Regions from separate parts of the Pseudonocardia sp. ICBG601 genome, predicted to be linked through region 1. Evidence: riboswitches for the same ligand, from Rfam matches in the RefSeq annotation. Region 1 holds a riboswitch; each other region holds the start of a gene.

The links. A riboswitch is a leader RNA that binds a small molecule or an ion and turns the genes downstream of it on or off. The one in region 1 is predicted to bind thiamine pyrophosphate.
Region 2: it holds a riboswitch for thiamine pyrophosphate, as region 1 does, so the genes downstream of both, KPL57_RS09325 (ABC transporter substrate-binding protein) here and thiO (glycine oxidase ThiO) in region 1, are expected to answer to the same signal.
Region 3: it holds a riboswitch for thiamine pyrophosphate, as region 1 does, so the genes downstream of both, KPL57_RS44565 (ABC transporter substrate-binding protein) here and thiO (glycine oxidase ThiO) in region 1, are expected to answer to the same signal.

The regions. Positions count from the first base shown of each region.
Region 1 covers NZ_JAHLJA010000148.1:220,726-230,206, forward strand. The annotation lists gene KPL57_RS30070 (hypothetical protein) at 1-407, shown strand, start outside; gene KPL57_RS30075 (gamma carbonic anhydrase family protein) at 505-1,026, shown strand; gene KPL57_RS30080 (thiazole synthase) at 1,073-1,843, opposite strand; gene thiS (sulfur carrier protein ThiS) at 1,846-2,046, opposite strand; gene thiO (glycine oxidase ThiO) at 2,046-3,218, opposite strand; TPP riboswitch at 3,216-3,324, opposite strand; gene thiE (thiamine phosphate synthase) at 3,355-4,056, shown strand; gene KPL57_RS30100 (hypothetical protein) at 4,101-5,306, opposite strand; gene KPL57_RS30105 (DUF3159 domain-containing protein) at 5,579-6,247, opposite strand; gene KPL57_RS30110 (SGNH/GDSL hydrolase family protein) at 6,403-7,191, shown strand; gene thpD (ectoine hydroxylase) at 7,171-8,130, opposite strand; gene KPL57_RS30120 (ectoine synthase) at 8,259-8,654, opposite strand; gene ectB (diaminobutyrate--2-oxoglutarate transaminase) at 8,664-9,481, opposite strand, start outside.
Region 2 covers NZ_JAHLJA010000026.1:29,905-39,385, reverse strand. The annotation lists partial or broken gene KPL57_RS09355 (ROK family protein) at 1-683, opposite strand, end outside; partial or broken gene KPL57_RS09350 (sugar ABC transporter permease) at 685-2,185, opposite strand; gene KPL57_RS09345 (ATP-binding cassette domain-containing protein) at 2,185-2,958, opposite strand; partial or broken gene KPL57_RS09340 (sugar ABC transporter substrate-binding protein) at 3,033-4,180, opposite strand; gene KPL57_RS09335 (ABC transporter ATP-binding protein) at 4,384-4,944, opposite strand; gene KPL57_RS69510 (ATP-binding cassette domain-containing protein) at 4,941-5,111, opposite strand; gene KPL57_RS09330 (ABC transporter permease) at 5,108-5,875, opposite strand; gene KPL57_RS09325 (ABC transporter substrate-binding protein) at 5,872-6,897, opposite strand; TPP riboswitch at 6,889-7,002, opposite strand; gene KPL57_RS09320 (hypothetical protein) at 7,231-7,953, shown strand; gene KPL57_RS09315 (hypothetical protein) at 7,963-8,391, opposite strand; gene KPL57_RS09310 (choline dehydrogenase) at 8,508-9,481, shown strand, end outside.
Region 3 covers NZ_JAHLJA010000148.1:3,173,827-3,183,307, forward strand. The annotation lists gene KPL57_RS44535 (DEAD/DEAH box helicase) at 1-1,537, shown strand, start outside; gene KPL57_RS44540 (DMT family transporter) at 1,859-2,722, opposite strand; gene KPL57_RS44545 (hypothetical protein) at 3,085-3,270, shown strand; gene KPL57_RS44550 (choline dehydrogenase) at 3,361-5,055, opposite strand; gene KPL57_RS44555 (hypothetical protein) at 5,174-5,602, shown strand; gene KPL57_RS44560 (hypothetical protein) at 5,610-6,332, opposite strand; TPP riboswitch at 6,560-6,673, shown strand; gene KPL57_RS44565 (ABC transporter substrate-binding protein) at 6,665-7,690, shown strand; gene KPL57_RS44570 (ABC transporter permease) at 7,687-8,454, shown strand; gene KPL57_RS44575 (ABC transporter ATP-binding protein) at 8,463-9,179, shown strand; gene KPL57_RS44580 (sugar ABC transporter substrate-binding protein) at 9,431-9,481, shown strand, end outside.

The DNA.
Region 1 (9,481 bases):
TCGGGGCGATCCCGTTCATCGGGTCCGACCTGGCCCGCGCGCTGGATCCGGCCGCGGGGGCGGGCACCGAGCTCGTCGCGGCGGGGCGGGAGTTCGGCGACGCCGTCGGCACCCTCGCGGCGGGGGCGCTGGTCGTCGTCCCGCTGGTGATGCTGCTGCCGGTGCTGCTCGGCTGGCTGCCGCTGCGGCTGCGCTACGCCCGGCGGGCCGGTGCCGCCGTCGCCGCGCGGGCCGCCGCGCCGGACCTGCTGGCCGTGCGGGCGCTGTCCCGGGTGCCGGTGTCGCGGTTGGTCCGGGTCGCGCCGGACCCGGCGGCGGCGTGGCGGTCCGGGGACCCCGCCGTCGTGGCGGCACTGGCCGCGCTGGAGCTGTCCGACCTGGGCCTGCACGCGCACCCGCACGACTGAGCGACGGCACGACGACGACCGGGCGAGGACGCAACGACCGGGCGACGACGCGGTCTCGTTACCGACGGGCACCGCGGCGGGTGCGAAGCTGTCGACCATGCCGCTGTTCGCCCTGGAGGGCCTCTCCCCCACCGTGCACCCGGACGCCTTCGTCGCCCCGACCGCGACGCTCGTCGGGGACGTACGCGTCGAGGAGGGCGCCTCGATCTGGTACAACGCCGTGCTCCGCGCCGACCTCGGGCCGATCGTCGTGCGCGCCGGCGCCAACGTGCAGGACGGGTCGGTGCTGCACGGCGGCGACGACCCGGTCACCGAGATCGGCGAGGGCGCCACGATCGGGCACCTGTGCGTGGTGCACGGTGCCGTGATCGGGGCACGGGCGGTCGTCGGGAACGGCAGCACCGTGCAGGACGGTGCCCGGATCGGCGAGGGCGCGATGGTCGCCGCCGGGTCGACGGTCGCGCCGAACTCCGAGCTGCCCGCCGACCGGCTGATGCTCGGCTCCGCGGCGAAGGAGCGCGGCGAGCTGACCGAGCAGGCCCGCTGGTGGGTGCGGACCAACCCGGACTTCTACCGCGCCCTGGCCCGGCGGCACGCCGACGGCGTCACCCCCGCCTGAGGCCTCCCGATCGGTTCCGGCGCGTTCCGCGGAACGCGCCGGACCGTCAGTCCTCGCGTTCGGGGGAGCTCGCCTGTGCCCGGTAGCGGCGCGGGATCCGGCCGGCGTGCCGGGCGTCCCACCCCGCCTCCACCCCGCGGCGCATCGCGCGCGCCATCCGCTCCGGGTCGGCGGCGCGGGTGACCGCGGTGGCGAGCAGGACGGCGTCGCAGCCCAGCTCCATCGCCAGCGCCGCCTCGGAGGCGGTGCCGATCCCGGCGTCGAGCACGACCGGCACGCCGGCGGCGGCCACGATCATCTCGATGTTGTGCGGGTTGCGGATGCCCAGCCCGGTGCCGATCGGCGAGCCCAGCGGCATGACCGCGGCGCACCCGACCTGCTCCAGGCGACGGGCGAGGATCGGGTCGTCGTTGGTGTAGGGCAGCACGGTGAAGCCGTCGTCGACGAGCTGCTCGGCGGCGTCGAGGAGCTCGACCGGGTCGGGCAGCAGGGTCGTCTCGTCGGCGACGACCTCCAGCTTCACCAGGTCGGTCTCCATCGCCTCGCGCGCCATCCGCGCGGTGAGCACCGCCTCGGCGGCGGTCCGGCAGCCCGCGGTGTTGGGCAGCACGGCGATCCCGAGGCGGCGCAGCAGGTCCAGCAGCCCGGTCCCGCCCGCGACGTCGACGCGTCGCAGCGCCACCGTCGTCAGCTCGGTGCCGGACGCGACCAGCGCCCGCTCCAGGATCTCCAGGTTCGCGGCACCACCGGTGCCCATCACCAGCCGCGAGTCGAACAGGTGGTCGCCGAACGCGAGCTTGTCGGTCTGCACAGCCATGCTCATCCTCCCTGTACCGCGGTCAGGACCTCGACCCGCGCGCCGTCGGCGGGGCGGTGCCCGGCCCACGACGTACGCGGCACGACCTCCCCGTCGACGGCGACGGCGATCCCCCGCTCCGGCAGCCCGGCCTCGGCCAGGATCCGGGCGAGGTCGGCGCCGTCGTCGACGTCGCGGTGCTCGCCGTTCAGCACGATCCGCATCAGTGGTTCCCCTCCTCGCGTGCCCCGGCGGCGGCCGGGGCGAACCGTCGCGGGTCCGCCGCGCGGACCGGTTCCGGCACGTCGTCGCCGCGCAGCAGCGCCGCGACGGCCGCCGCGGTCACCGGTACCAGCAGCATCCCGTTGCGGCCGTGCCCGGTCGCCGCGATCAGCCCGTCGGGCCCGGTGCGCCCGATCAGCGGCAGGTTGTCCCGGCTGCCCGGCCGCAGCCCGGCCGCGGTCTCGGTCAGCGCGTACTCGGCGATACCGGGCAGGATCCGCTCGGCGTCGCGCAGCAGGTCGCGCACCCCGCCGACGGTGACGTCGGTGTCGAATCCGTTCTCCGCCGTCGTCGCGCCGACGACGAGGTCGCCGTACCCGGGCAGCGTCCTCGGCACGGCGTAGACCGGCCGTCCGTCGACGAGCGCCCGCACCGTCCGCGACGGCGGTGGCAGCGCCCCGGCGCGCCGGGTCAGCCGCAGGATCTCGCCCTTCACCGGGCGGACCAGCCCGTCGAGCACCGGGTGCAGCGACGACGAGTGCGCCCCCGCCGCGACGACGACCGCGTCCGCCGCGACCTCGGTCCCGTCCGCGAGCCGCACGCCGGTGACACGGACGCCGTCGTCGAGCACGCGCGCGACCCCGCGGTCGGAGACGACGACCCCGGCCCGCCCGGCCGCGGTCGCCAGTGCGGCGAGCAGCCGCCGGTTGTCCACCGACGGGTCGTCGGGCACCGACAGGCCGCCGCGGACCTCCGGGCCCAGCGCGGGTTCGAGGCGGCGCAGCTCACGGCCGGTCAGCCGGTGCACGTCGCGGCCGAGGGACTCCAGGTAGTCCGCGAGCGCGGTCAGCTCGGCGCGGTCCCCGGACCCGGTCGCGGCGACGACGGTGCCCTCCGGGTGCAGCCCGGCGTCGGTGCCGGCGTCGGCGGACAGGGCCGCGGCGAACTCCGGCCAGCGTGCGACCGAGTCCAGCCCGAGGGCGAGCAGGTCCTCCTCGCCGGGCCAGGCCTCGGTGACCGGGGCGAGCATCCCGCCGGCCACCCAGGACGCGCCGCGGCCGGGGGCCGGATCGAACACCGTCACCGACCAGCCGTCGCGGGCCGCCGCGCGGGCGACGGACAGGCCGACGGCCCCCGCACCCGCGACGACCAGCCGTCCGGCACTCGCGCTCATCGGATCCACCTCACTCCCTGCGCCGGCATGACCCGGATCAGGTTCGACGGTCGGGACCGCGTCGCGGATCCCCTCTCAGCCCGCTGTCCGGGCTCCCGTGGTTCGTCGTCGTCCGGGGCCCAGGCTACGCCGTAGCCTGCGAGCCGTGTCCGACACCGATACCCGTCCCGGCACCGGCGACACCCGGCGCGCCCGGCTCGACGGCCTCACCGACGCCCGTCTCTACCTGTGCACCGACGCCCGCACCGCGCGCGGTGACCTGGCGGAGTTCGCCGACGCCGCGCTCGCCGGCGGGGTCGACATCGTCCAGCTGCGGGACAAGGGCGGGCCCGACGGGCCGCTGGAGGCGAGCGCCGAGCTCGCCGCACTGGAGGTGCTCGCCGACGCCTGCCGCCGGCACGGCGCGCTGCTCGCGGTGAACGACCGCGCCGACGTCGCGCTCGCCGCGGGCGCCGACGTGCTGCACCTCGGCCAGGACGACCTGCCGGTGGCGTGGGCGCGCCGGGTCGTCGGCGACGACGTGCTCGTCGGCCGGTCCTCGCACAGCCCCGCCGAGACCCTGACCGCCGCCGACGAGGACGGCGTCGACTACTTCTGCGTCGGCCCGTGCTGGCCGACCCCGAGCAAGCCGGGACGCCCGGCACCCGGCCTGGACCTGGTGCGCACGGTCGCCGGACGGGCCCCGGCGCGGCCGTGGTTCGCGATCGGGGGCATCGACGGCGACCGCCTCGACGAGGTCCTCGACGCCGGTGCGGACCGGATCGTCGTCGTCCGGGCGATCACCGAGGCCGAGGACCCGCGCGCGGCCGCGGCGGCGCTTCGGGCCCGTCTGCGCTGAGCCCGGCCCCGCGGCGCCGGGATCCGGCGCCGCGGGCACGCGGGTCAGTTCTGCGTGCCGGACCCCTGGCCCGAGCCCTGGTTGCCCGAGCCCTGGCCGCCGGAGTTCTGCCCGCCCGAGTCCTGACCCGACTGGCCGGAGCCCGGCTGCTGGGTCGGCAGGACCCGGTTCAGCCCGTCCTGCAGCGGGTTCGACGAGCCCGAGCCGTCCTGACCGGAGTCCCGGTCACGGGTGCTGGTCGACGACTCCGACGTGCTGGTCCCCGACTCCTCGGTGGAGGTCGAGCTCGACGACGACGTCGACGAGTCGCCCCCGGAGCCCTCGCCCCGGTCGTTCTCCTGCTGGGCGGGGGGAGCACCGCCGCGGACGACGTTGCTCACCGAGGTCCCGGACGAGCCGGACAGCGACGAGCCCTTCACGAACTCGATGCCGGAGATCAGGAACATCGACACCGCGAAGGTGACGACGCCGAGCACCGCGGACACGATCACCGTCTTGCGGGTGACCCGGACCCGGCGGAACCGGCCGTGGCCCGCTCCGGCGGCGCGGGTGGTGCCGCCGGGTGTCTGCCACGGGTCCAGCAGCACCGTCTCCTCGCCGGTGGGCCCGGCGAGACCGTGGCCGGCACCGTTCTGCGCGGCGACAGCGGTGCCCTCGGCGACGCCCTTGCCGCGCCGGGTCGCCTTGTCCTTCAGCTCGAGTGCCTTGTCCTTGCTGACCTCGAGCGAGCGGGTGAACAGCGTGGTGGCCAGCGTCGAGATGATCGAGCCGAGCGCCGCGCCGATCACCGTGCCGACCGCGCCGAGGAACGAGCCGAGCACCGCTGTGACGATCGCCGCGCCGGCGCCGGCTGCGATCTTCGTCGGGCTGAGGTCGGCCTTGAGGCCGCTCGCCTTCGTGGTGTCCGACGAGGCGTCGCCGGAGCCGTCACCGGACCCGCCCGAGCCTCCGGACCCACCGGGCCCGTTCGGTCCACCGCCGACCGGGCCCACCGGACCGCCGGGACCGGCCGCGCGGGTCGTGTCCGACGCGGGCGGCAGCACCCGGGTGCGCGGACGCCCGCCGGGCGGGGTCCCATCCGGCACGCCCGGCCCGGGCACGACCGGGTTCACCGGACGGCCACCGGGCGGGGTCTGCGTGGTCCGTCCGCGGACGGCGCCCGACGGCGGCTGCGGGACCCGGCCGCCGTGCGTGCGGGGCGGGTGCGCGGTGCGCTGGCGGGGCAGCCGCGGGGCGTCGGGGGCGGCCACCGGGCGACCGGTACCGGGTCGGGGAGCGGACGGCTGGGCGGGGGGACGGGCCGGGCCGGGGACGCCACGGGGGGCGTCGCCGAAGCCGGGCTCCGGGGGGCGCTGGTGTGGCATGGCTCCTTGCAGTGATCGTCGGTGCGGCGGCTCGCCCCGGGGGAACGTCCGGGAGGCCACGATTGCGCCGGACGATCACCCGAAGTGGTGACCTTCACACGACCGAGCGAAGGTCACGGGAAGATCACGATTCTAGCGCTACGAGGTGTCAGGGCCTGTCACCGGGGGTGACGGATGCCCGGGTGATCGGCCGGCAGGGCCGTACGCAGCAACGGCCACGACACGAGCACGCTCAGCCCGACCAGCACCGGGCTCAGCACGGTCCGCGCGACACCCAGGAGCACGACCTGGTCGGCCGCCCACAACGGGAGGAAGACCGACAGCCGTAGGACGTACTGCGCCACCCACGCCCAGGACGCCCGCTGGTACCCGCGGAGCAGGTCCGGATCGCGCCGCCACCTCGTGCGCTGTCCCAGCAGCCCGCCGACGACGACCCCCAGCAGCGGCCACCGCACGACGATCGAGATCGCCCAGGCCAGCGCGCTGCCGACGTTGGACACGATCTGAACCAGGAAGAAGTCCGACGCCCGCCCGGTCACCAGCGCGATCCCGGCCGCGACGACGACCCCGGCCAGCCCGAACAGCACCGCCCGCGGCCGCCGGCCCCGGTACAGCCGCCACCCGGCCACGACGGCCCCCGCGACGATCGCCGCGCCGGCCCCCCAGTTGATCGGGAACGCCGACCCCGCCGCCCCCGCGACCACCCAGGCGAGCACGAACGCGACCACCGGTATCGAGGCGTCCACGGCACCGGCCCGGCCACCGAGCAGTTCGGCGAGCCTCGGGTCCTCCCGGGACGCGGTGTGCGGAGCGCGATCGGACGTCACCCCGCTAAGGGTGCCCTATCCCGCGCGCCGGGTCGACGGGATCCGATTGGCGGACAGCCCGGAACAGGGTGATCATCGGCGTAACACCGGACATCGTTGCGGTGAACAACAGACAAGGCACGCGGAGGACCGGGGACGAGAGGGGGGCCGTGTCGATGCACCAGCAGAGGCACGCACAGCACCGGAGCTACGTCGCGATCGGCGACAGTTTCACCGAGGGGCTCGACGACCTCACCCCCGACGGCCGGGCCCGCGGCTGGGCCGACCGCGTCGCCGAGACCCTCGCCCACCGCCGCCCCGGCTTCGGCTACGCCAACCTCGCCGTGCGCGGGAAGGTGCTGGACCAGATCGTCGACGAGCAGATCCCGGTCGCCGAACGGATGCGCCCCGACCTGGTCACCTTCTGCGCGGGCGGCAACGACATCATCGGCTGGTCCTGCGACGTCGACGACCTCGCCGCCCGCTTCGACGCCGCGCTCGGCAGGCTGGTCGCGACCGGCGCCGAGGTGCTCATCTTCACCGGCTTCGACCTGCGCCGGATGCACCCGTTCATCCGCAGGCTGCGCGGCCGGATCGCCTGCTACAACGAGGACATGCGGGCCGCCGCCGAACGGCACGGCTGCCGCGTCGTCGACCTGTGGGCGATGGATTGCCTCGCCGACCCGCGGGCCTGGGGGCCGGACCGGCTGCACCTGGTCCCGCACGCGCACGAGCGGGTCGCCTGGCGGGTGCTGGAGACCCTCGGCGAGCAGGCCCCGGACTGGCGTGGGCCGTGGCCGGAGCCCGAGGGCGGGCCGGCCCCCTGGACCGCGCGCCAGGCCGAGGACCTGCGGTGGGTCACCCACCACGTGATGCCGTACCTGCGCAGGAGGCTGCGCGGCACGCACACGTGGGACGACTACCGGCCCAAGCGCCCGGAGCTCTCACCCCTCCAGGGCGCCTGAGCGCGGGACCGCTCGGCGCACCGGGGAACGGTCCCGGGCGGCGATGTGGGACGGCCGCGGCCGCGGGGCGGAGAACGGCGCCACGCAGGCGTTCTCGACGCTGTTGAACACCAGGAAGATGTTCGAGCGCGGGTACGGGGTGATGTTGTCCCCCGACCCGTGCATGCAGTTGGAGTCGAAGAACGTGGCGCCGCCCGCCTCGCCGGTCATCATCGCGATGCCGTGACGCTCGGCGAGCCTCGCGATCGACGCCGGGTCCGGGGTACCGATCTCCTGCTCCGTCAGCGACGTCAGGTGGTAGTCCTCCGGCGTCTCGCCGACGCAGGACACGAACGTCCGGTGCGAGCCCGGCATGATCATCAGGCAGCCGTTGAACGCGTGGTTGTCGGTCAGCGAGATCGAGCAGCTCACCGCGCGCGGCCCGGGCATGCCGTCCTCGGCGTGCCAGGTCTCGAAGTCGGAGTGCCAGAAGAACCCGCCGCCGCCGAGCCCGGGCTTGTAGTTGATGCGGCTCTGGTGGACGTACACCTCGGAGCCGAGGATCTGGCGGGCCCGGGAGAGCACCCGCTCGTCGCGCACCAGCCGGCCGATCGCCTCGGAGATCCGGTGGACCTCGAAGATCGAGCGGACCTCGTCGGAGGACTTCTCGACGACGCAGCGCTCGTCCGCGCGGACCGCGGGATCCCGGGCGAGCCGGTCCAGCTCGGCCTGGTACTCCACGATCTCCTCGGACGTGAGCAGGCCCGGCACCTGCACGAAGCCGTCGCGCTCGTGCGCCTCCAGCTCCTGGGCGCCGAACATGCCCGCGCTCGATCGCGGCCCCCATACGGTGGGCTCGGCACGGTCGACGAAGGCGGGGGTGTTCGAGACGCGGGTGGGGTAGCGGTCCCCGGCGGGGCGCGCGAGACGCGGTTGGGCGTCTCCGACCGGTGCGGTCATGGACCCTCCTGTGAGTCGCTGTGGGTTCGGTGTCCCTTCGGATGGATGCCGTGTGAACGGCCGCGAGGGGCGTTCCCGCTGTCGTACAGCGGAAACACCCCTCGCGGTGTCGGTCCTCGTACGGAGGCTCAGTCCTCCGTGACCAGCGGGTACACGCCGTTCTCGTCGTGCACCTCGCGGCCGGTCACCGGCGGGTTGAACACGCACACGCAGACGATCTCGGTCTTCGGGCGGAGCTGGTGCTTCTCGTTGCCGTTCAGCACGTAGATCGAGCCCGGCTTGAGCTGGTACGTGACGTCGTTGTCCTTGTCGTACAGCTCCCCCTCACCGGAGGTGATGAAGACGGCCTCGATGTGGTTCGCGTACCAGAAGTCGTTGACCGTGCCGGCCTTCAGCGTGGTCTCGTGGACCGAGAACCCCACCTTGTCGTTGGCCAGGACGATGCGCTTGCTGCGCCACTGCTGGTCCTCGGAGATCACGTCGCGCTCGGTGTCGGTGATCTCGTCGATGGTGCGGACGATCATGGTTGTTGATCAGCTCCCGATGACGGTCTTGACGGACTCGCCGATGATCGCAAGACCCTCGTCGAGCTCGTCGTCGGTGGTCGTGAGCGGCGCCAGGAGCTTGAGGACCTCGTCGTTCGGACCGGCGGTCTCCAGCAGCAGGCGGTGCTCGAAGGCCTTGGCCGCCACCTTCTCGGCGAGACCCTCCCCCTCGAACTGGATGCCCCGCGCCATCCCACGGCCCTTGGTGAACATCTCGGTGCCCTGGTTGTCACCGATGATCTTGTTGAAGGCCTCCTCGACCTTCTCGCCCTTGCGCAGCGTCTCCTTCTCCAGCGTGTCGTCGGTCCACCAGTTGCGCAGCGTGTGCGTGGCGGTGACGAACGCGGGGTTGTTGCCGCGGAAGGTGCCGTTGTGCTCGCCGGGGCCCCACTGGTCGTACTCGGGCTTGATCAGCACGAGCGCCATCGGCAGGCCGTAGCCGGAGATGGACTTCGAGATGGTGACGATGTCGGGCTCGATGCCCGCGATCTCGAAGGAGAAGAACGGGCCGGTCCGGCCGCAGCCCATCTGCACGTCGTCGACGATCATCAGGATGCCCTTGCGGGTGCACAGGTCGCGCAGACCCTGCAGCCACTCGATGCGGGCCGGGTTGAGCCCGCCCTCGCCCTGCACGGTCTCGACGATGACCGCGGCCGGCTCGTTGAGGCTGGACCCGGTGTCGTCGAGGACCTTCTCGAACCACAGGAAGTCGGGCATCTTGCCGTCGAAGTAGTTGTCGAACGGCATCGGCGTCGAGTGGACCAGCGGGATGCCCGCGCCGCCGCGCTTCATCGAGTTGCCGGTCA
Region 2 (9,481 bases), on a different contig from region 1:
GACACGACACCGCCGCCCACCCCGACGTCGGCGGACAGGTAGACCATGTCGGCGACATCGCGGCCGATCCCGCGCAGGTGCTCGGCGAGCGCTCCGGCCTCGGCGTCGTTGGCGACCTGCACCGGCCGGGCCAGGACGGCGGCGAGTCGGGTGCCCAGATCGACGTCGCGCCAGCCGAGGTTGGGTGCTTCGTGCACGAAGCCGTCGGAGCGCCGGACGACGCCGGGCACCGACACCCCGACCGCCTGCTCGGCGACGCCCAGCTCGTCGCGGAGCAGGGCGGCGGACTCGGCGAGGTGGGTGATCACCTCGCCGGGCAGCCGGGTGGTGCGGTGCAGGTTCCAGCTGTGCCGCCCGAGGATCTGTCCGCCGATGCCGACCATCGCCAGCGCCACCTGCTCGACCCGGATGTCGACGGCGAGCACCACCGCCGCCTGCGGGTCTGGCAGCACCAGCAGCGACGGCCGTCCGGCCCCCGAGCGCCGGGCCGGGACGGCCTCGGTGACGACGCCGGCCTCGGCGAGCCCGTCCACCACCGCCTTGATCGTGCTGCGGTTGAGGCCGAGCTCGCCGGCCAGCGTCGCGCGGGTGCAGGGTCCCTCGACGTGCAGCCGACGCAACAGGACGGCCCGGTTGTGCCGGCGCGCGTCGTCGGGTCGGGTCCCCGATCCGGGCTGGGTCATGTCACCGGCCGGTGGCCGCCGCCCGGCGCCGGGACGCCACGTCGACACCGGCCGCGAGCAGCAGCACCAGGCCGGTCACCACGAACACGACGGCGGCGGGCTGCTTGAGCAGGCCGAGACCGTTCTGCACCGTGGCCAGCACCGTGCCGCCGATGACGGCGTTGCTGATCCGGCCGCGTCCGCCGAACAGCGAGGTGCCGCCGATGACCGCGGCGCCGACCGCGAACAGCAGGGTGTTGCCGCCACCGGCCGCCGGGTTCACCGACCCGATCTTCGACGAGTAGACGATCGCGCCGATCGCGGCGAAGGCGGTGGAGATAACGAACACCGACGCCCGGATGCGGGCGACGTCGATGCCGGCCCGGCGCGCGGCCTCCCGGTTGCCGCCGACGGCGTAGACGTGGCGGCAACCGGGTCCGGTCGAGCACCCAGGTGCCGAGCACCAGCAGGACGAGCACGATCGGGACGACGTAGGGCACCCCGGCGATCGCGATGACGCCCGGCGAACGGTCCTGGACCAGCGCGAACGTCACCAGGCCGCCGAGCACCACCACCGCTCCGATCTTCAACGCGACCAGCCCCGTCGGCGGCGCGACCAGCCCGCTGCGCAGCCGGGTCCGCAGCCGGACCGTCTGGACCAGCGCGTAGCCACCGGCGACGACCACGAACAGCACCCACGACGCCGTGACCGAGAGATTGCCGTTCGCCACCGCGTTGATCAAGGGGTCGCGCAGCGCGATGGTGCCGCCGTCCCCGATGAGCTGCAGGATCACCCCCTGCCACGTGATGAACAACGCCAGCGTCACGACGAACGACGGCATCCCGATCCGGGCCACGAGGAACCCGGTGAGGCAGCCGATCACCACCCCGACGCCGACGGCGAGCCCCATCACGGTGAACGCGTTCGCCGGGACCCCGATCACGAGCACGACCGCGGTGAGCAGGCTGATCACCGACCCGGCCCACACCCGGACCAGCGCCGCGAGCACGGCACCGGCCAGCATGACCGCCGCCAGCAGGACGAACACGGTGGTGCCGGTGGCGCCGAGCACGTTGCCGTCGCTCATCAGGTGCAGCGCCATCAGCGCCGCGGCCAGCCCGGACGCCGTGCCGGCGGCCAGGTCGATCTCCCCGGTGAGCAGCACGAACATCAGGCCCATCGCGATGATGGTCGGACCGGCGCCCTGCTGGAGCAGGTTGGCGAGGTTGAGCAGACTCGGGAACGTGCCGCCCGAGTCGAGCACGCTGAACAGCACGAACAGCGCGGCCAGGCCGAGCAGCGCGGGCAGCGAGCCCAGGTCGCCGCCGCGCAGCCCGCGCAGGTAGGCCGTGATCGCCTCGCGGGTGGTGCGGGCGGTGGTGTCGATGCCGAAGTCGGCGGCCCGGTTGGCGGGGTTCGCCCGGCGGGCCGCGCTCTGCTCCTGCTCGGGCGCGGGCGTCCGTTCGGTCACGGTGTCTCCTCCCGGGCCGGCCGGGCCGGACGGGTCGGGGTGGGGGGCCATCAGGACACCGCCTGCTCGGGCCGCGGCAGCCCGAGCTCGCCGGAGCGGCCCGCGGTGATGAGCTGGACGACGTCGGAGTGGGTGACCTCGCGGGTCGGGACCTGCGCGACCATCCGGCCGAGGTAGAGGCAGGCGATCCGGTCGGACACCTCGAAGACGTCGGCCATGTTGTGGCTGATGAGCACGACGCCGAGGCCCTGCTCGGCCAGCCGTCGCACGAGGTCGAGCACCTGACGGGTCTGGGCGACGCCGAGCGCCGCGGTCGGCTCGTCGAGCAGCACGACGCGCGAGTCCCAGAGCACCGCCTTGGCGATGGCGACGGTCTGGCGCTGCCCGCCGGACAGCGACGCGACCGGGGTCCGGACCGAGGTGACGGTGCGGACCGAGAGCGACGCGAGGGTGTCGCGGGCGGCCTGCTCCATCGAGCCCTCGTCGAGCATCCAGGAGCGCCCGCGCTCGCGGCCGAGGAACATGTTCTGGACGATGTCGAGGTTGTCGGCGAGCGCGAGGTCCTGGTAGACGACCTCGATGCCGAGCTTGGCGGCGTCCGACGGGCCGGCGACGGTCACCGGAGCCCCCTCGAACAGCACCTCGCCGGAGTCGATCGGGTGGATCCCCGCGACGCACTTGACCAGGGTGGACTTTCCCGCGCCGTTGTCGCCGACGAGCGCGGTGACCTCGCCGGCGCGCACGGTCAGGTCGACGTCGTGCAGGACCTGCACGGCGCCGAAGCTCTTGGACACACCGCGCAGGGAGAGGATGGGGTCGGCCACTTCGGGCACCTTCCACGTGGGCGCCGGCCGGGCCGCGGCGGGATCACCGCCGCGGCCCGGACCGGCTGCGGGTCCTACTTGATGCCGAGCTGGCCGCAGGCGGCCTGGGTCTCGGCGTTGCAGATCTCCGAGGCCTTGACGTAGCCGGCGTCGGTGACCTTCTTGACCGAGTCCTTGGTGATCAGCTGCGGCTCGAGCAGCAGCGACTTGACGTCACGGTTGCCCTTCGGGTCCTCGACCGTCTGGGTGGCGACGCCGTCGGCGGCCGCGGTGTCGCCCTTGGCCAGGGCACCGGCGAGCTTCGCGGCGGCCTGCGCCTCCTGCTCGATCGGCTTGAACACCGTCATGTACTGGTCCCCGCGCAGGATCGCGGCGAGCCCGTCGGCGGTGGCGTCCTGGCCGGTGACCACGACCTTGCCGTTCAGGCCGTACTTGGCCAGCACCGTGACGATGGCGCCGGCGAGGCCGTCGTTGGCGGCGACGACGCCGTCGACCTTGCCGCCGTTGCCGGTGAGGATCTGCTCGAAGGTGGTGCCGCCGACCTGGTTGTCCCACTTGTCGATCTTCTGGCTCTGCACGAGCTTCAGGCCCCGGACTCGTACTTGGGCTTCAGCACGGTCTGCTGGCCGTTGTAGAACAGGGTCGCGTTGTTGTCGGTCGGCGCGCCCTCGATCTCGATGACCTGGGCGCCCGGCTTGTTGCCGATGCCCTGGACCAGGCCCTCGCCCTGCAGGGCGCCGACCTTCTCGTTGTCGAAGGAGACGTAGTAGTCGCTGACGCCGCCGAGGTTGAGCCGGTCGTAGTCGATGACCGGGATGCCCTGGGCCTTCGCCTTCTGGGCGACGGCGGTGCCGCCGTCGCTGCTGATCGAGGCGATGATCATGACCTTGACACCGCTGGAGATCATGCCGTCGGCCAGGGTGGAGAACTTCTGCTCGTCGCCCTGGGCGTTCTGGATGTCGGGGTCCATGCCCTCGGCGCGCAGCGCCGCGTCCAGCATGGGCTTGTCGAAGCCCTCCCAGCGGGCCGAGGAGTCGGTCTCGGGGAGGATCACCCCGACCTTCACCCCGCCGCCGGACCCGCCGGAGCCACCGCCGGCGGTGTCGTCGCCGCCGCCCGCGCTGTTCTGTCCGCAGCCCGCGACGGCCAGCAGCAGGCCGAGGCCCGCCGCCGCGACCGCCCGACGCAGCCGGGGACCGCGCCCCGTGTTCCGTGCCCCCATCGGGGTCTCCCTCCACGACGTTGTGGACCGCTCGCATGATCACGAACGGGTGAATGTTGCGAGCGCCAACGTATTGGGCGGAACCGGCTCCGCAACAGCCTTCTGAATCGAGACAGTTCCCGTTTCGTCATCACGATCCGGTCACGAACGCCTACTTTGTTGCCCTCGGGCACGATCCGGAGCGCCGGAACGCCGGCCCTGCCTCAGCCGCGCAGGGTGTCCAGCAGGTCCGCCTCGACCGCGGCCAGCGCCGGGTCGGTACGGCTGCGCGGACGCCCGGCGTCGACGACGAGCTCCCGCACCACCGTCGCCGGGCGCGGCGAGAACACCAGCACCCGGTCCGAGAGCAGGGCCGCCTCCCGCACGTCGTGGGTGATCAGGACCGTCGTCCAGCCGTAGCGGGCGCGCACCGACTCCAGCCAGTCCTGCATCGCGGTCCGGGTGAGTGCATCCAGCGCGCCGAACGGCTCGTCGAGCAGCAGCACCTGCCGGCCCGCGACGACGGTGCGCAGCAGCGCCGCGCGCTGACGCATGCCGCCCGAGAGCTCGCCCGGGCGGGCGTCCTCGAAGCCGGCCAGCCCGAACGGCTCGAACAGCGCGCGGGCGCGCTCGCGGGCCTCGCGGCGCGGCACGCGGGCGACCTCCAGCCCGAGGGCGGTGTTGTCGAGGACCGTGCGCCACGGGAACAGCAGGTCCTGCTGGGGCATCAGACCGAACGGGGCACCGCGCACCGGGCCGCCGTCGACCTCGATGTCGCCGGTCACCGTCGCCCGTCGAGGATGCCCGCCAGGGCCCCGAACAGCGTCGACTTGCCGCATCCCGACGGCCCGACGAGCGACACGAACTCCCCCGGCGCGACGTCCAGGCTCACCCCGGACAGCACCGGCAGGTCGCCGTAGGACACCGACAGGTCGCGCACCACGACCTTCACCGCGCACCTCCCCCGTCGTGGTCGGCCACGTACCAGGGCGTGACCAGGCGCTGGAGCAGGAAGGTCAGTGCGAACAACGTCACCGACAGCACGGCGGTGACACCGACCGCGGCGAGCACCAGGTCGGTGCGGAACTGGTTCTTCTGGAGCTGCATGAAGATCCCCAGGCCGGCCCGGGCGCCGACGTACTCGGCGAAGATCGCCCCGGTCACCGCGTAGGTGATCGCGATCCGCAGCGCCGTGAAGAACGACGGCAGCGCCCCCGGCAACCGCACGTAGCGGAACCGCTGCCAGCGCGAGGCACCCATCGACCGCAGCAGGGCGGTCGCGGCGCGGTCGGTCGCGGCGAAGCCCTCGATCAGCCCGACCGCCACCGGGAAGAACGTCACCAGCGCGATGACCAGCACCTTCGGCAGCAGGCCGAAACCGAACCAGATGATGAGCAGCGGGGCGATCGCGACCACCGGCAGCGTCTGCGAGGCCACCAGGAGGGGGGTCAGCGCCCGCCGCAGCCAGGGCGAGAAGTCCACCGCGACCGCCGCGGCCCAGGCCAGCGCCATCGAGACGGTGAACCCGATCAGCGTCACCTGGACCGTCGGGAGGGTGTTCGCCCAGAGCTCGGCCCGGAACGCCCAGCCCTGCTCGACCACCCGCAGCGGCGAGGGCAGCACCTGGGGCCGGGTGCCGGCGACGGTGACCGCGACCTGCCAGGTGAGCAGCAACGCGGTCACCAGCGCGACGGCCGGCCACAGCCGACGGGTCACGGTGCCAGGTAGTCGTTGGTGAACCAGGTCGAGAAGTCCGGCTTCTGCCGCACCGGGGCCCCGTCCGGCCCCGCGACGGTGCCGGTGTCGTAGAGGAACCCGGAGAAGCCGGCCCACTGCTGCGGGGTCTGGAACCCCACGCGGCCCCGCGCGTCGCGCAGGAAGCGCTCACTGAGCATCTGCGCGCCCCGGTCGACCAGCTCGTCGGAGGTGAACGCGCCGGGGTTGGCCTCCTTCAGCATCCGCGCCGCCGTCGCCGGGTCCTGTGCGGCCAGCGCGTAGCCCTTCTGGACGGCCTGCACGAACCTGCGGGCGGTGTCCGGGTTGTCCCGCAGCCAGGTCGAGTTGCCCAGCAGCAGCACGTTGTAGGAGTCCGGGAAGCCGTAGTCGGTGTAGCGGAAGGTACGGATCGGCTCGCCCCGCAGCTGTGCCTCGATCCCCTCGACGTTGACGAACGGCTCGGTGAAGTCGGCCTGCCCCGAGTAGAGCGCCTCGTAGGCGGCGGTGGACAGCACCTCGGTGCGGAAGTCTCCGCGCCCGCCGTCGGCCCGGATCACGGCCTGCATCTTCTGGTTCTCGCCGGGCCCGCCGAACCCGGCGTAGACCTTCCCGTCCAGGTCGCGCGGCCGCGTGAGGTCGGACCGGTCGGCGCGCACGGCGATCTCGGTGGCCCAGTGCTGCAGGATCGCCATGACCGAGGTGATGTCGGCACCCGCGGCCCTGGAGAAGGTGAACGAGTCCTGGAAGCCGATGCCGAAGTCCGCGGCGCCGGAGCCGACCAGGGTGTCCGGCGAGGTCTGGTTGTAGGGCAGGAACTCGACGTCGAGGCCGGCGTCGCGGAAGTAGCCCGCCTGCTGGGCGGCGAACAGCCCGATGTGGTTGGTGTTCGGCGTCCAGTCCAGCGCGACGCGGATCGGCCCGCCCCCGGCCGCGGCCCCGGAGCCGTCGCCCGCGGCGCAGCCGGACAGGGCGAGCGCGAGCGCCAGCACGACGGCCAGTGGACGGAGAGCACGTGACAGCACGGAGCGGCCTCCCTACGCCGGTGTGACCCGGATCAGGTTCGAACGGTCGGCGGCCGGTCCTGCCGCCCTCTCAGCCTCGGTGCGCGGGCTCCCGCGGTACGTCCGGAGACCTTACGCGGCCCGCCCGGTCCCGCCGGGGCGACGTCGGTCGCACCGCGCCGTTCGGACACCCCCCGTCACCGGAGCCGCGACTTCGGTCACCTGCGGTGATCGGTCGGACGCGCCGGGCGAGCCGCCGTCCGCGGCGGTGACCACGATCGTTATCCTCACCCACCACACCCGCGACGCTGTGTCACGGACCTCGCTCGCGGGAGCTGACGCGGAAGGGACGAGATGGCGGCCTCGCTCTGGACCTCCGGCACGACCGGGCGGCCGATGCCCGACCCGGCACCCGCCCTGGTGCGGGTCGCGTTGCAGGCCGGTTCCGTCTCCGTCGCGCACGCGGACGTCGCCGCGATGCTGTCCGGGATCTGCGTCGCACTGGTGCCCGCCGCCCGGGTCGGAGGTGCGGCGCTGCTGCTGCGCGAGCCCGCCGACCCCCGCGACGCCGAGGCCCGGCGGGTCTTCGGGTCCGACACCGCCGCCCTGCGCCTGGGCGAGCTGCAGCGCCGGGCCGACGCCGGGCCGGGCCCCGCCGCCGAGCGCGGCGACCGCACCCTGACCACGCCGGACCTGACCCGGACCGGGCCGCCCGAGCTGGCCGCGGCCGCGGCCGACTGCGGCCTGGTCCGCTCGCTGTCGGTGCCGGTCCCGGTCGCCGGGCGTACCGCGGGCGCCCTGCAGCTGTTCGCCCGGGGCGGGCCCGACGACCCGCTGGGCGAGCGGCTGGTCGTCGCGCTGGCGCCGGTGGTCACCGCACTCGCGGCCCGGCTCACCGACGTCCGCGAGCTGGCCCGGCTGCAGCTGGGCACCGCGGCGTCCGCGGTGCCCGAGCAGTCCGACGCGGTCGACCGCACCGCGCTGATCCCGGCGGCCCGCCGCTCCCCCGCGGCACCGGTGGCGCCGCGGGTGCCCGCCCAGCGGCAGGCCCGGCACCGCCGGCGCGACCAGACCTGATCCCCGGGGTCAGGTCTCCGGCCGGTCCTCGCGGGCCGCGCCCCGTTCGAGGAGCTGCTGGTGCTCCTGCAGGTAGGCCGACGCGCGCTGGCGGCTGACCCCGAACAGCCTGCCGATCCCGGCGATCGACTCGCCCTCGCCGTGCAGCGCGACGGCCTCCTCACGGCGGAACCTGCCACCCACGGCGCCCAGGCCGTCGAGGGTGCGGGTGAGGGTCTCGACGATCAGCAGCCGTGCCTCGCGCGGGACGATCTCCCGCCAGCTCAGCCCCTGCGCCCGCAGTTCCTGCAGCTCGGCCACCCGTAGGCGGGCCGAGGACAGCGCGGCGACCGACGCGTCCAGCTGGGCCGCGAGGGCGGCCAACGCGGTGTCGGCGTCGTCCGCGGGCCGGTCGCGGAGGTCCGCTCCGTCGTCCGCACCACGCTCGGTCGTCGTCACGCCGTCGAGCGTACGGGGGCGGCGACGACGGGCGGTGGCCGCGGCGTACCGTGATCCACGCAAGGGGGTTGCTCCCTCGAACAGGGCAATCCCGACAGTACGTGTGGAGGACGCGAATGGGCCGGTACGACGTCGTCATCGTCGGCGGAGGATCCGCGGGGGCGGTGCTGGCCTCGCGGCTCACGGAGGATCCCACACGCCGGGTGCTGATGCTCGAGGCGGGCCGCCCCGACCACCGCTGGGACCCGATCATCCGGATGCCCGCCGCGCTGTCCAAGGCGTGGGGCAACCCGCGCTACGACTGGTGCTACGTCACCGAGCCCGAGTCGGGTCTGGCCGGGCGCCGGATCGCCGTCCCGCGCGGGAAGGTCCTGGGCGGCAGCAGCAGCATCAACGGGATGGTCTACCAGCGGGCCCACCCGGGCGACTACGACCGCTGGTCCCGCCTGCCCGGCTGCGAGCAGTGGAGCTCGGCCCACCTGCTGCCCTACTTCCGCCGCCTGGAGCGTCGGACCTCCGAGCACGGCACCCCGCTGCCCGACGGCGGCCACGGCCCGCAGATCCTCGAGCAGGCCCCGGCGGCCGGCCCGCTGAACGCGGCGTTCCTGGCCGCGGCCCAGCAGGCCGGGCACGCGCTGGTCGACTCGACGAACGGTCCGGTCCAGGAGGGCTTCTCCCGCACCGAACGCACGATCTCGCGCGGGCGCCGCTTCTCGGCCACCGACGCGTGGCTGCACCCGGTCGCCGGCTCCCGGCCCAACCTGACCGTGCGCACTGGCGCCCTGGTCCGCGCGCTGCGCACCGACGCCCGCGGCACCCGGGTCATCGGGGTCCGCTACCGCGCCTCCGACGGCACCATCCGCGACGTCGACGCCGGCGAGACGATCCTGGCCGCCGGTTCCATCGCGACACCGCAGCTGCTCCAGGTGTCCGGTTTCGGTGACCCGGAGCACCTCGCGGGCATCGGCGTCGAGACCCGGGTGGCGCTGCCGGGGGTCGGCGCGAACCTGCAGGACCACCTCGCGGTGCACCTGCAGCACGCCTGCTCCCAGCCGATCTCGCTGGCGCCGCGGCGGGCACCGCACCGGCT
Region 3 (9,481 bases), 3.0 Mb from region 1:
CGTCGTCACCCCGACCGAGCACCTGAAGTACCAGTGGGCCGAGTCGGCCGCGGCCGCCGGCGTCGCGCTCGACCCGGAGTTCCGCAACTCCGCGGGCGGTACCTCGCGGGACTACCAGGGCATCGCGATCACCTACGCCGGCGTCGCCGCGCACCCGATGCTGCACCGCAACCGCACCGAGAACCGCCGGATGCTGGTGATCCTCGACGAGATCCACCACGCCGGCGACGCCAAGAGCTGGGGCGAGGGCGTCTACGAGGCGTTCGAGCCCGCCACCCGGCGCCTCGCCCTGACCGGGACGCCGTTCCGCTCCGACGACAACCCGATCCCGTTCGTCGAGTACGTCCCCGACGCCGAGGGCGCCCCGCGCAGCCGGGCCGACCACCAGTACGGCTACGCCGAGGCACTCGCCGACAACGTGGTCCGGCCGGTGGTCTTCCTGGCCTACTCCGGTACCTCCAACTGGCGCACCAGCGCGGGCGAGGAGATCTCCGCCCGGCTGGGGGAGCCGCTGACCCGCGAGCAGACCGCGATGGCCTGGCGGACCGCGCTGGACCCCTCGGGGGACTGGATGCCCGCGGTGCTCGCCGCGGCCGACCGCCGCCTGCAGAGCCACCGCGACGGCGGCATGCCCGACGCGGGCGGCCTGGTCATCGCCACCGACCAGACCGCGGCCCGCGCCTACGCCACGCTGCTGCAGCGCATCACCGGTGTGCGGCCCGCGGTCGTCCTGTCCGACGAGGCGGGCGGCTCGGACCGGATCGCGGAGTTCTCCCGCTCGACCGAGCGGTGGATGGTCGCGGTCCGGATGGTGTCCGAGGGCGTCGACGTGCCGCGCCTCGCCGTCGGCGTCTATGCGACCAGCGCCTCGACCCCGCTGTACTTCGCCCAGGCCATCGGCCGGTTCGTGCGGTCGCGGCGGCAGGGCGAGACCGCGTCGGTGTTCGTCCCCAGCGTCCCGGTGCTGCTCGGCCTGGCCAGCGAGCTGGAGGCGCAGCGCGACCACGTCCTCGGCAAGCCGCAGCGGCCCGAGGAGGTCTGGAACGACGCCGAGCTCAACGAGGCCAACAAGGTCAAGGACGAGCCCGGTGAGCAGGAGAAGGCGTTCACCTCCCTCGGCGCCGACGCCGAGCTGGACCAGCTGATCTACGAGGGCGCCACCTACTCCGCCGACGAGGAGGACTACCTCGGGCTGCCCGGGCTGCTGGAGCCCGACCAGGTGCGCACGCTGCTGTCCCAGCGGCAGGCCGACTGGATCGCGAAGGGTTCGCCGCGCACCGGGGCCCAGGCCCGCGCCACCCCGGCGACCGAGCCCACCCCGCCGCCGGCCGCCGAGCGCGGGCAGAGCGTCCGGGAACGGCTGCAGACGCTGCGCAAGGAGCTCAACACCCTGGTCGCGCTGCACAACCACAAGACCCGCAAGCCGCACGGGAAGATCCACAACGAGCTGCGGGCGCACTGCGGCGGCCCGCCGGTGGCGATGGCGACCATCGAGCAGCTCGAGGAGCGCATCGCGACGCTGCGTTCCTGGCGCTGAGAGCCGCTCTGGCGGGCCGCTGCCGCGCCGGCGGGCCCGCGGGCGACCCGGCGGGTGCGGGCGCGGTGGGGGGCCGGCTCGTCGCCGTCGCGGGGCCGCGGCGCCACCGCGTCGAGGGCGTGGCGTCACCGCGGCGACGGCGCGGCCGGGCGCACGGTGATCCGTTCCGCGCGCGCTGATCCGCTCGGCGCGCGCGTCCGGACACGCGCGGGCTGCGGATCAGCGCGCGGGCTGCGGATCACCGCGCGAACTAAGGATCACCGCGCGGGCTGCGGATCACCGTGCGGACGTCGCGCCTCCGGAGCGGTCAGGACGGAGCGGTCAGGACGGGGCGGCCCGATCCCGGGCGGACGTGGCCGGGACGGGGACGGGTTCGTCGCCGTCGCGGGACCGCAGGGCCACCGCGGCGACGACCAGCGCGATCCCCACGGCCTCCAGCGGCCCCGGCAGCTGACCGAGGACGACGAGCCCGACCAGCGTCGCGGTGGCGGGCAGCAGCGCCAGCAGGACCGCGAACCGGGCCTGCCCGACCCGGCGCAGCACGACCTGGTCGAGCACGTAGGGGACCACCGAGCTGAGCACACCCAGCCCGACGGACAGGCCGAGCACCGCCGGATCGGCGAGCGGCGCGAGGTTCGCGACGCCGAACCCGGTCGCGGCGCCCGCACCCCCGGTGAACAGCAGCGGGACCAGGACGACGGCGGCCACGGTGAACCCGGTCGCCAGGTCGTCGATGCCGGAACCGGCCCGCGCGACCCGCTTGCCCAGCACGATGTAGGCCGCCCACATCGCCGCCGCGCCGAGCGCCCACAGCACCCCGGCGGGGCTGCCGGACCAGCGGACGTCGGCGATGAGGAGCACGCCCGCCGCGGCCAGGCCGACCGCGCCGACGTCGCGGAACCGGCGCGAGGCGAGCGCCGCGACCAGGACCGGGCCGGTGAACTCGACCGCCACCGCGGTGCCGAGCGGCAGCCGTGCGATCGCCTCGTAGTAGGCGACGTTCATCAGCGCCGTGGCCAGCCCGAACGTCCCCGCGCGGACGAGCCGGACGCCGCGCCAGGCGTCGCGGCCGGGGCGGCGCCACGCCAGCAGCACCAGCGCGGCGCCGATGAGGCGCAGCTCGGCGACCGCCGACGGCGCGAGCCGGTCGAACAGCCCGACGGCCAGCGCGGCCCCCACGTACATCGAGGTCCCACCGGCCAGGAACAGCAACGGAGCGGGAACACGATCGGGCGACGGGCGGGGACTCACCCGGCCAACGTAGACCGCGACACACCGTATTTACCGTGGCGCGCTTGCACGTCGGGCGAGTTGCCCGCATGATTCACACGCAGTCAACTTCATACGCAATCGGTCACCGCGGGTACATCGCGGCGCCACCGAACCGTGCGGCGCACGCCACACGTGACGGACGTCGCGACGCATCCCGGGAACACGTACAGGGGCCTCGAGCGTCTGTACAGGTGTGGGCGAACCGCTCGTGCGGTCGTCACAGTGCTACGGCGGCGAGCGCCCGAAGCCCGCCGCCGCGACGGAGGGAGACCGCTATGCAGCCCGAAACGCTGACCCGGCCCGAACTGACCCTTGCCGACCGTTGCGACCGCTGCGGAGCGGCCGCCAAGGTGCGCGCGATCCTGCCCTCCGGTGGGGAACTCCTGTTCTGCAACCACCACGGCAACGCGCACGCAGCCAAGCTGCGTGAGTCCGGGGTGCAGGTGCAGACCGGGGAGTGACGCCCGGGGCGCCACCGCGCCCCACCACAGACCCGCGAACGGGGCGGGGATCCGATCGGATCCCCGCCCCGTTCGGCATGTCAGGGGTCTTCAGGACACCGGTGCGAGCGGCTCCGGACCGGTGCCAGGGCCCCAGGCCGGCCGCGACGGCGCCGGGTCGGCGGGCAGCGGGGTGGCGCCGGTGACGATGTCGGCGGCCCGCTCGGCCACCATCACCACCGGGCCGTAGGTGTTGGCGTTGGGCACGTCCGGGAAGATCGACGCGTCGACGACCCGCAGGCCCTCGGTGCCGTGCACGCGCAGCGTCGACGGGTCCACGACGGCGTCGGCGTCGGTGCCCATCCGCGCGGTGCTGGTCGGGTGCAGACCGTTCTGGGCGCGCCGGGACACCCAGTCGAGGATCTCGGCGTCGGAGCGGACGCCCTCGCCGGGGAAGGTCTCCCCGGCGTCGAGGCCGGCGAACGCCGGCTGGGTCAGGATCTCCCGGGCCAGGCCGACGGCCTCCACCCAGCGACGCCGGTCGCCGTCGGTGACCAGGTAGTTCTGCACCAGGCGCGGCGGGACCGCGGTGTCGCGGGACACCGCCCGCACCGACCCGCGGACGTCGCCCGCCATCACCGAGACGTGCATCTCGTAGCCGTGCCCGACCGGCGGGACGTCCGGCGCGAAGCGCATCGCGACCGGCGCGAACAGCATCATCACGTCCGGGATGCCCCCGGCCATCGAGGTGGAGGCGAACCCGCCGATCTCGAAGTGGTTGCTGGCCCCGATCCCGGTACCCGAGACGAGCCAGCGGGCCGCCGCGGCGGGCAGCCGGTGCGGGGCCCGGTGCGGGGCCAGCGAGATCGGCTGGGAGCAGGCGTGCTGCAGGTGCACCGCGAGGTGGTCCTGCAGGTTCGCGCCGACCCCGGGCAGCGCCACCCGGGTCTCGACGCCGATGCCGGCGAGGTGCTCCGGGTCGCCGAAGCCGGACACCTGGAGCAGCTGGGGGGTGGCGATGGAGCCGGCGGCCAGCAGGGTCTCGCCGGCGTCGACGTCGCGGAGGGTGCCGTCGGAGGCGCGGTAGCGGACGCCGATGACCCGGGTGCCGCGGGCGTCGGTGCGCAGCGCGCGGACCAGGGCACCGGTGCGGACGGTCAGGTTGGGCCGCGAGGCGGCGACCGGGTGCAGCCAGGCGTCGGTCGCCGAGAAGCGGCGCCCGCGCGAGATCGTGCGCTCGGTGCGGGAGAAGCCCTCCTGGACGGGACCGTTCGTCGAGTCGAGCAGCGCGTGCCCGGCCTGCTGCGCCGCGGCCAGGAACGCCGCGTTCAGCGGACCCGCGGCCGGGGCGCGCTCGAGGACCTGCGGGCCGTGGCCGCCGTCGGGCAGCGGGGTGCCGTGCTCGGACATCCGCCGCTCCAGGCGGCGGAAGTAGGGCAGCAGGTGGGCCGAGCTCCACTGCTCGCAGCCGGGCAGGCGGGACCAGCGGTCGTAGTCGCCCGGGTGGGCCCGCTGGTAGACCATCCCGTTGATGCTGCTGCTGCCGCCCAGGACCTTCCCGCGCGGGACGGCGATCCGTCGCCCGGCCAGACCGGCCTCGGGCTCGGTGACGTAGCACCAGTCGTAGCGGGGGTTGCCCCACGCCTTCGACAGCGCGGCGGGCATCCGGATGATCGGGTCCCAGCGGTGGTCGGGCCGGCCCGCCTCGAGCATCAGCACCCGGCGCGTGGGATCCTCGGTGAGCCGGGCGGCCAGCACCGCCCCCGCGGATCCCCCGCCGACGATGACGACGTCGTACCGGCCCATTGCGCGCCCTCCACACCTACTGTCGGGATTGCCCTGTTCGAGGGAGCAACCCCCCTTGCGTGGATCACGGTACGCCGCGCCCACCGGCCGTCACCGCCGCCCCCGTAGGCTCGATGGTGTGACGACGACCGAGCGCGGTGCGGACGACGGAGCGGATCTCCGCGCCGGTACCGCGGACGACGCCGACGCCGCGCTGGCCGCCCTCGCCGCCCAGCTGGAGGCGTCGGTCGCCGAGCTGTCCTCGGCCCGCGAACGGGTGGCCGAGCTGCAGGAGCTGCGGTCGCAGGGGCTGAGCTGGCGGGCGATCGTCCCGCGCGAGCCGCGGCCGCTGATCGTCGAGACCCTCACCCGCACCCTCGACGGCCTGGGCGCCGTCGGCGGCCGGTTCCGCCGCGAGGAGGCCGTCGCGCTGCACGGCGAGGGCGAGACGATCGCCGGGATCGGCAGGCTGTTCGGGGTCAGCCGCCAGCGCGTGTCGGCCTACCTGCAGGAACACCAGCAGCTCCTCGACCGGTACGCGGCCCGCGAGGACCGCCCGGAGTCCTGACCCCCGCTCAGCCCTGGTCGTGCCGGCGGTGCCGCGCCTGCCGCTGGGCGGGCACCCGCGGCGCCACCGGCACCACGGGGGAGCGGCGGGCCGCCGGGATCAGCGCGGTGCGGTCGATCGCGTCGGGCTGCTCCGGCACCGACGGCTGCGCGGCGCGCAGCTGCAGCCGGGCCAGCTCGCGGACGTCGGTGAGCCGGGCCGCGAGTGCGGTGACCACCGGCGCCAGCGCGACGACCAGCCGCTCGCCGAGCGGGTCGTCGGGCCCGCCGCGGGCGAACAGCTGCAGGGCGCCCGCGGTGCGCCCGGCCACCGGGACCGGCACCGACAGCGAGCGGACCAGGCCGCAGTCGGCCGCGGCGGCGGCCAGCTCGGGCGGCCCGGACCGGGTCAGGTCCGGGGTGGTCAGCGTGCGGTCGCCGCGCTCGGCGGCGGGGCCCGGCCCGGCGTCGGCCCGGCGCTGCAGCTCACCCAGGCGCACGGCGGCGGTGTCGGAGCCGAACACCCGCCGGGCCTCGGGGTCGCGGGGGTCGGCGGGCTCGCGCAGCAGCAGCGCCGCACCCCCGACCCGGGCGGCGGGCACCAGCGCGACGCAGATCCCGGAGAGCATCGCGGCGACGTCGGCGTGCGCGACGGAGGTGGCGCCGGCCTGCAACGCGACCCGCACCAGGGCGGGCGCCGGGTCGGGCGTCGGCCGCCCGGTCGTGCCGGAGGTCCAGAGCGAGGCCGCCATCTCGTCCCTTCCGCGTCAGCTCCCGCGAGCGGGGGTTCGTGACACAGCGTCGCGGGTGTGGTGGCGAGGATAACGATCGTGGTCGCCGCCGCGGACGGCGGCTCGCCCGGCCCGTCCCGACGATCACCGCAGGTGACGGAACCGGAGGCTCCGGTGACCGCGGGTGTCCGGCCGGTCCGGTGCGACGGACGCCGGCCCGGCAGGACCGGGTGGGCCGCGTAAGGTTTCGGACGTACCGCGGGAGCCCGCGCACCGAGGCTGAGAGGGCGGCAGGACCGGCCGCCGACCGTTCGAACCTGATCCGGGTCACACCGGCGTAGGGAGGCCGCTCCGTGCTGTCACGTGCTCTCCGTCCGCTCGCCGTCGCGCTGGCGCTCGCGCTGGCCCTGTCCGGCTGCGCCGCGGCCGACGGCTCCGGCGGCTCCGCCGGGGGCGGGCCGATCCGCGTCGCGCTGGACTGGACGCCGAACACCAACCACATCGGGTTGTTCGCCGCCCAGCAGGCGGGCTACTTCCGCGACGCCGGCCTCGACGTCGAGTTCCTGCCCTACAACCAGACCTCGCCGGACACCCTGGTCGGCTCCGGCGCCGCGGACTTCGGCATCGGCTTCCAGGACTCGTTCACGTTCTCCAAGGCCGCGGGCGCCGACATCACCTCGGTGATGGCGATCCTGCAGCACTGGGCCACCGAGATCGCGGTGCGCGCCGACCGCACCGACATCCGGTCCCCGCGCGACCTCGACGGCAAGGTCTACGCCGGGTTCGGCGGGCCCGGGGAGAACCAGAAGATGCAGGCCGTGATCCGGGCCGACGGCGGGCGCGGCGACTTCCGCACCGAGGTCCTGTCCACCGCCGCCTACGAGGCGCTCTACTCCGGCCAGGCCGACTTCACCGAGCCGTTCGTCAACGTCGAGGGCATCGAGGCGCAGCTGCGCGGCGAGCCGATCCGCACCTTCCGCTACACCGACTACGGCTTCCCGGACTCCTACAACGTGCTGCTGCTGGGCAACTCGACCTGGCTGCGCGACAACCCCGACCGGGCACGCGCGTTCGTGCAGGCCGTCCAGAAGGGCTACGCGCTGGCCGCGCAGGACCCGGCGACCGCGGCCCGGATGCTCAAGGAGGCCAACCCCGGCGCGTTCACCTCCGACGCGCTGGTCGACCGGGGCGCGCAGATGCTCAGCGAGCGCTTCCTGCGCGACGCGCAGGGCCGCGTCGGGTTCCAGACCCCGCAGCAGTGGGCCGGGTTCTCCGGGTTCCTCTACGACACGGGCACCGTCGCGGGGCCGGACGGCGCCCCGGTGCGGCAGAAGCCGGACTTCTCGACCTGGTTCACCAACGACTACCTGGCACCGTGATCCGCCGGCTGTGGCCGGCCGCGGCGCTGGTCACCGCCCTGCTGGTCGCCTGGCAGGTCGCGGTCACCGTCGCCGGCACCCGCCCCCAGGTGCTGCCCTCGCCGCTGCGGGTCCTCGAGCAGGGCTGGGCGTTCCGGGCCGAGCTGTGGGCGAACACCCTGCCGACGGTCCAGGTGACGCTGATCGGGTTCACCGTCTCGATGGCGCTGGCCTGGGCGGCCGCGGTCGCGGTGGACTTCTCGCCGTGGCTGCGCCGGGCGCTGACCCCGCTGCTGGTGGCCTCGCAGACGCTGCCGGTGGTCGCGATCGCCCCGCTGCTCATCATCTGGTTCGGGTTCGGCCTGCTGCCGAAGGTGCTGGTCATCGCGCTGGTGACGTTCTTCCCGGTGGCGGTCGGGCTGATCGAGGGCTTCGCCGCGACCGACCGGTCCGCGACCGCGCTGCTGCGCTCGATGGGGGCCTCGCGCTGGCAGCGGTTCCGCTACGTGCGGCTGCCCGGGGCGCTGCCGTCGTTCTTCACGGCGCTGCGGATCGCGATCACCTACGCCGTCACCGGGGCGATCTTCGCCGAGTACGTCGGCGCCCGGGCCGGCCTGGGGATCTTCATGCAGCTGCAGAAGAACCAGTTCCGCACCGACCTGGTGCTCGCCGCCGTCGGCGTGACCGCGGTGCTGTCGGTGTCGCTGTTCGCGCTGACCTTCCTGCTGCAGCGCCTGGTCACGCCGTGGTACGTGGCCGACCACGACGGACACGGTGCGCGGTGAAGGTCGCGGTGAGCGACCTGTCGGTCTCCTACGGCGACCTGCCGGTGCTGTCCGGGGTGAGCCTGGACGTCGCGCCGGGGGAGTTCGTATCGCTCGTCGGGCCGTCGGGGTGCGGCAAGTCGACGCTGTTCGGGGCCCTGGCGGGCATCCTCGACGGGGCGACGGTGACCGGCGGGATCGCGGTCGACGGCGGCCCGGTGCGCGGCGCCCCGTTCGGCCTGATGCCCCAGCAGGACCTGCTGTTCCCGTGGCGCACCGTGCTCGACAACACCACCCTCGGGCTGGAGGTCGCCGGCGTGGGGCGCCGCGAGGCCCGCGAGCGCGCCCGCGCGCTGTTCGAGCCGTTCGGGCTGGCCGGCTTCGAGGACGCCCGCCCGGGCGAGCTGTCGGGCGGCATGCGCCAGCGCGCGGCGCTGCTGCGCACCGTCGTCGGGGGGCGCGAGGTGCTGCTGCTCGACGAGCCGTTCGGCGCGCTGGACGCGCTCACCCGGACCGCGATGCAGGACTGGCTGGAGTCGGTCCGCGCCCGCTACGGCTGGACGACGGTCCTGATCACCCACGACGTGCGGGAGGCGGCCCTGCTCTCGGACCGGGTGCTGGTGTTCTCGCCGCGCCCGGCGACCGTGGTGCGGGAGGTCGTCGTCGACGCCGGGCGGCCGCGCAGCCGTACCGACCCGGCCCTGGCGGCGGTCGAGGCGGACCTGCTGGAGACCCTGCGGGGCTGACGCGGGCCCGACCCGGGGCAGGGCCGGCCGTCGTCGCCCGCGACGGCACGTTCCGTCGCCGTTGCGACCGTCCGGATCGTGCCGCAGGGCAACAAAGTCGATGTTCGTGACCGGATCGTGATGACGAAAGGGGAACTCTCTCGATTCAGAAGGCTGTCGCGGAACCGGTCTCGCCCAATACGTTGGCGCTCGCAACATTCACCCGTTCGTGATCATGCGAGCGGTCCACAACGTCGTGGAGGGAGACCCCGATGGGGGCACGGAACACGGGGCGCGGTCCCCGGCTGCGTCGGGCGGTCGCG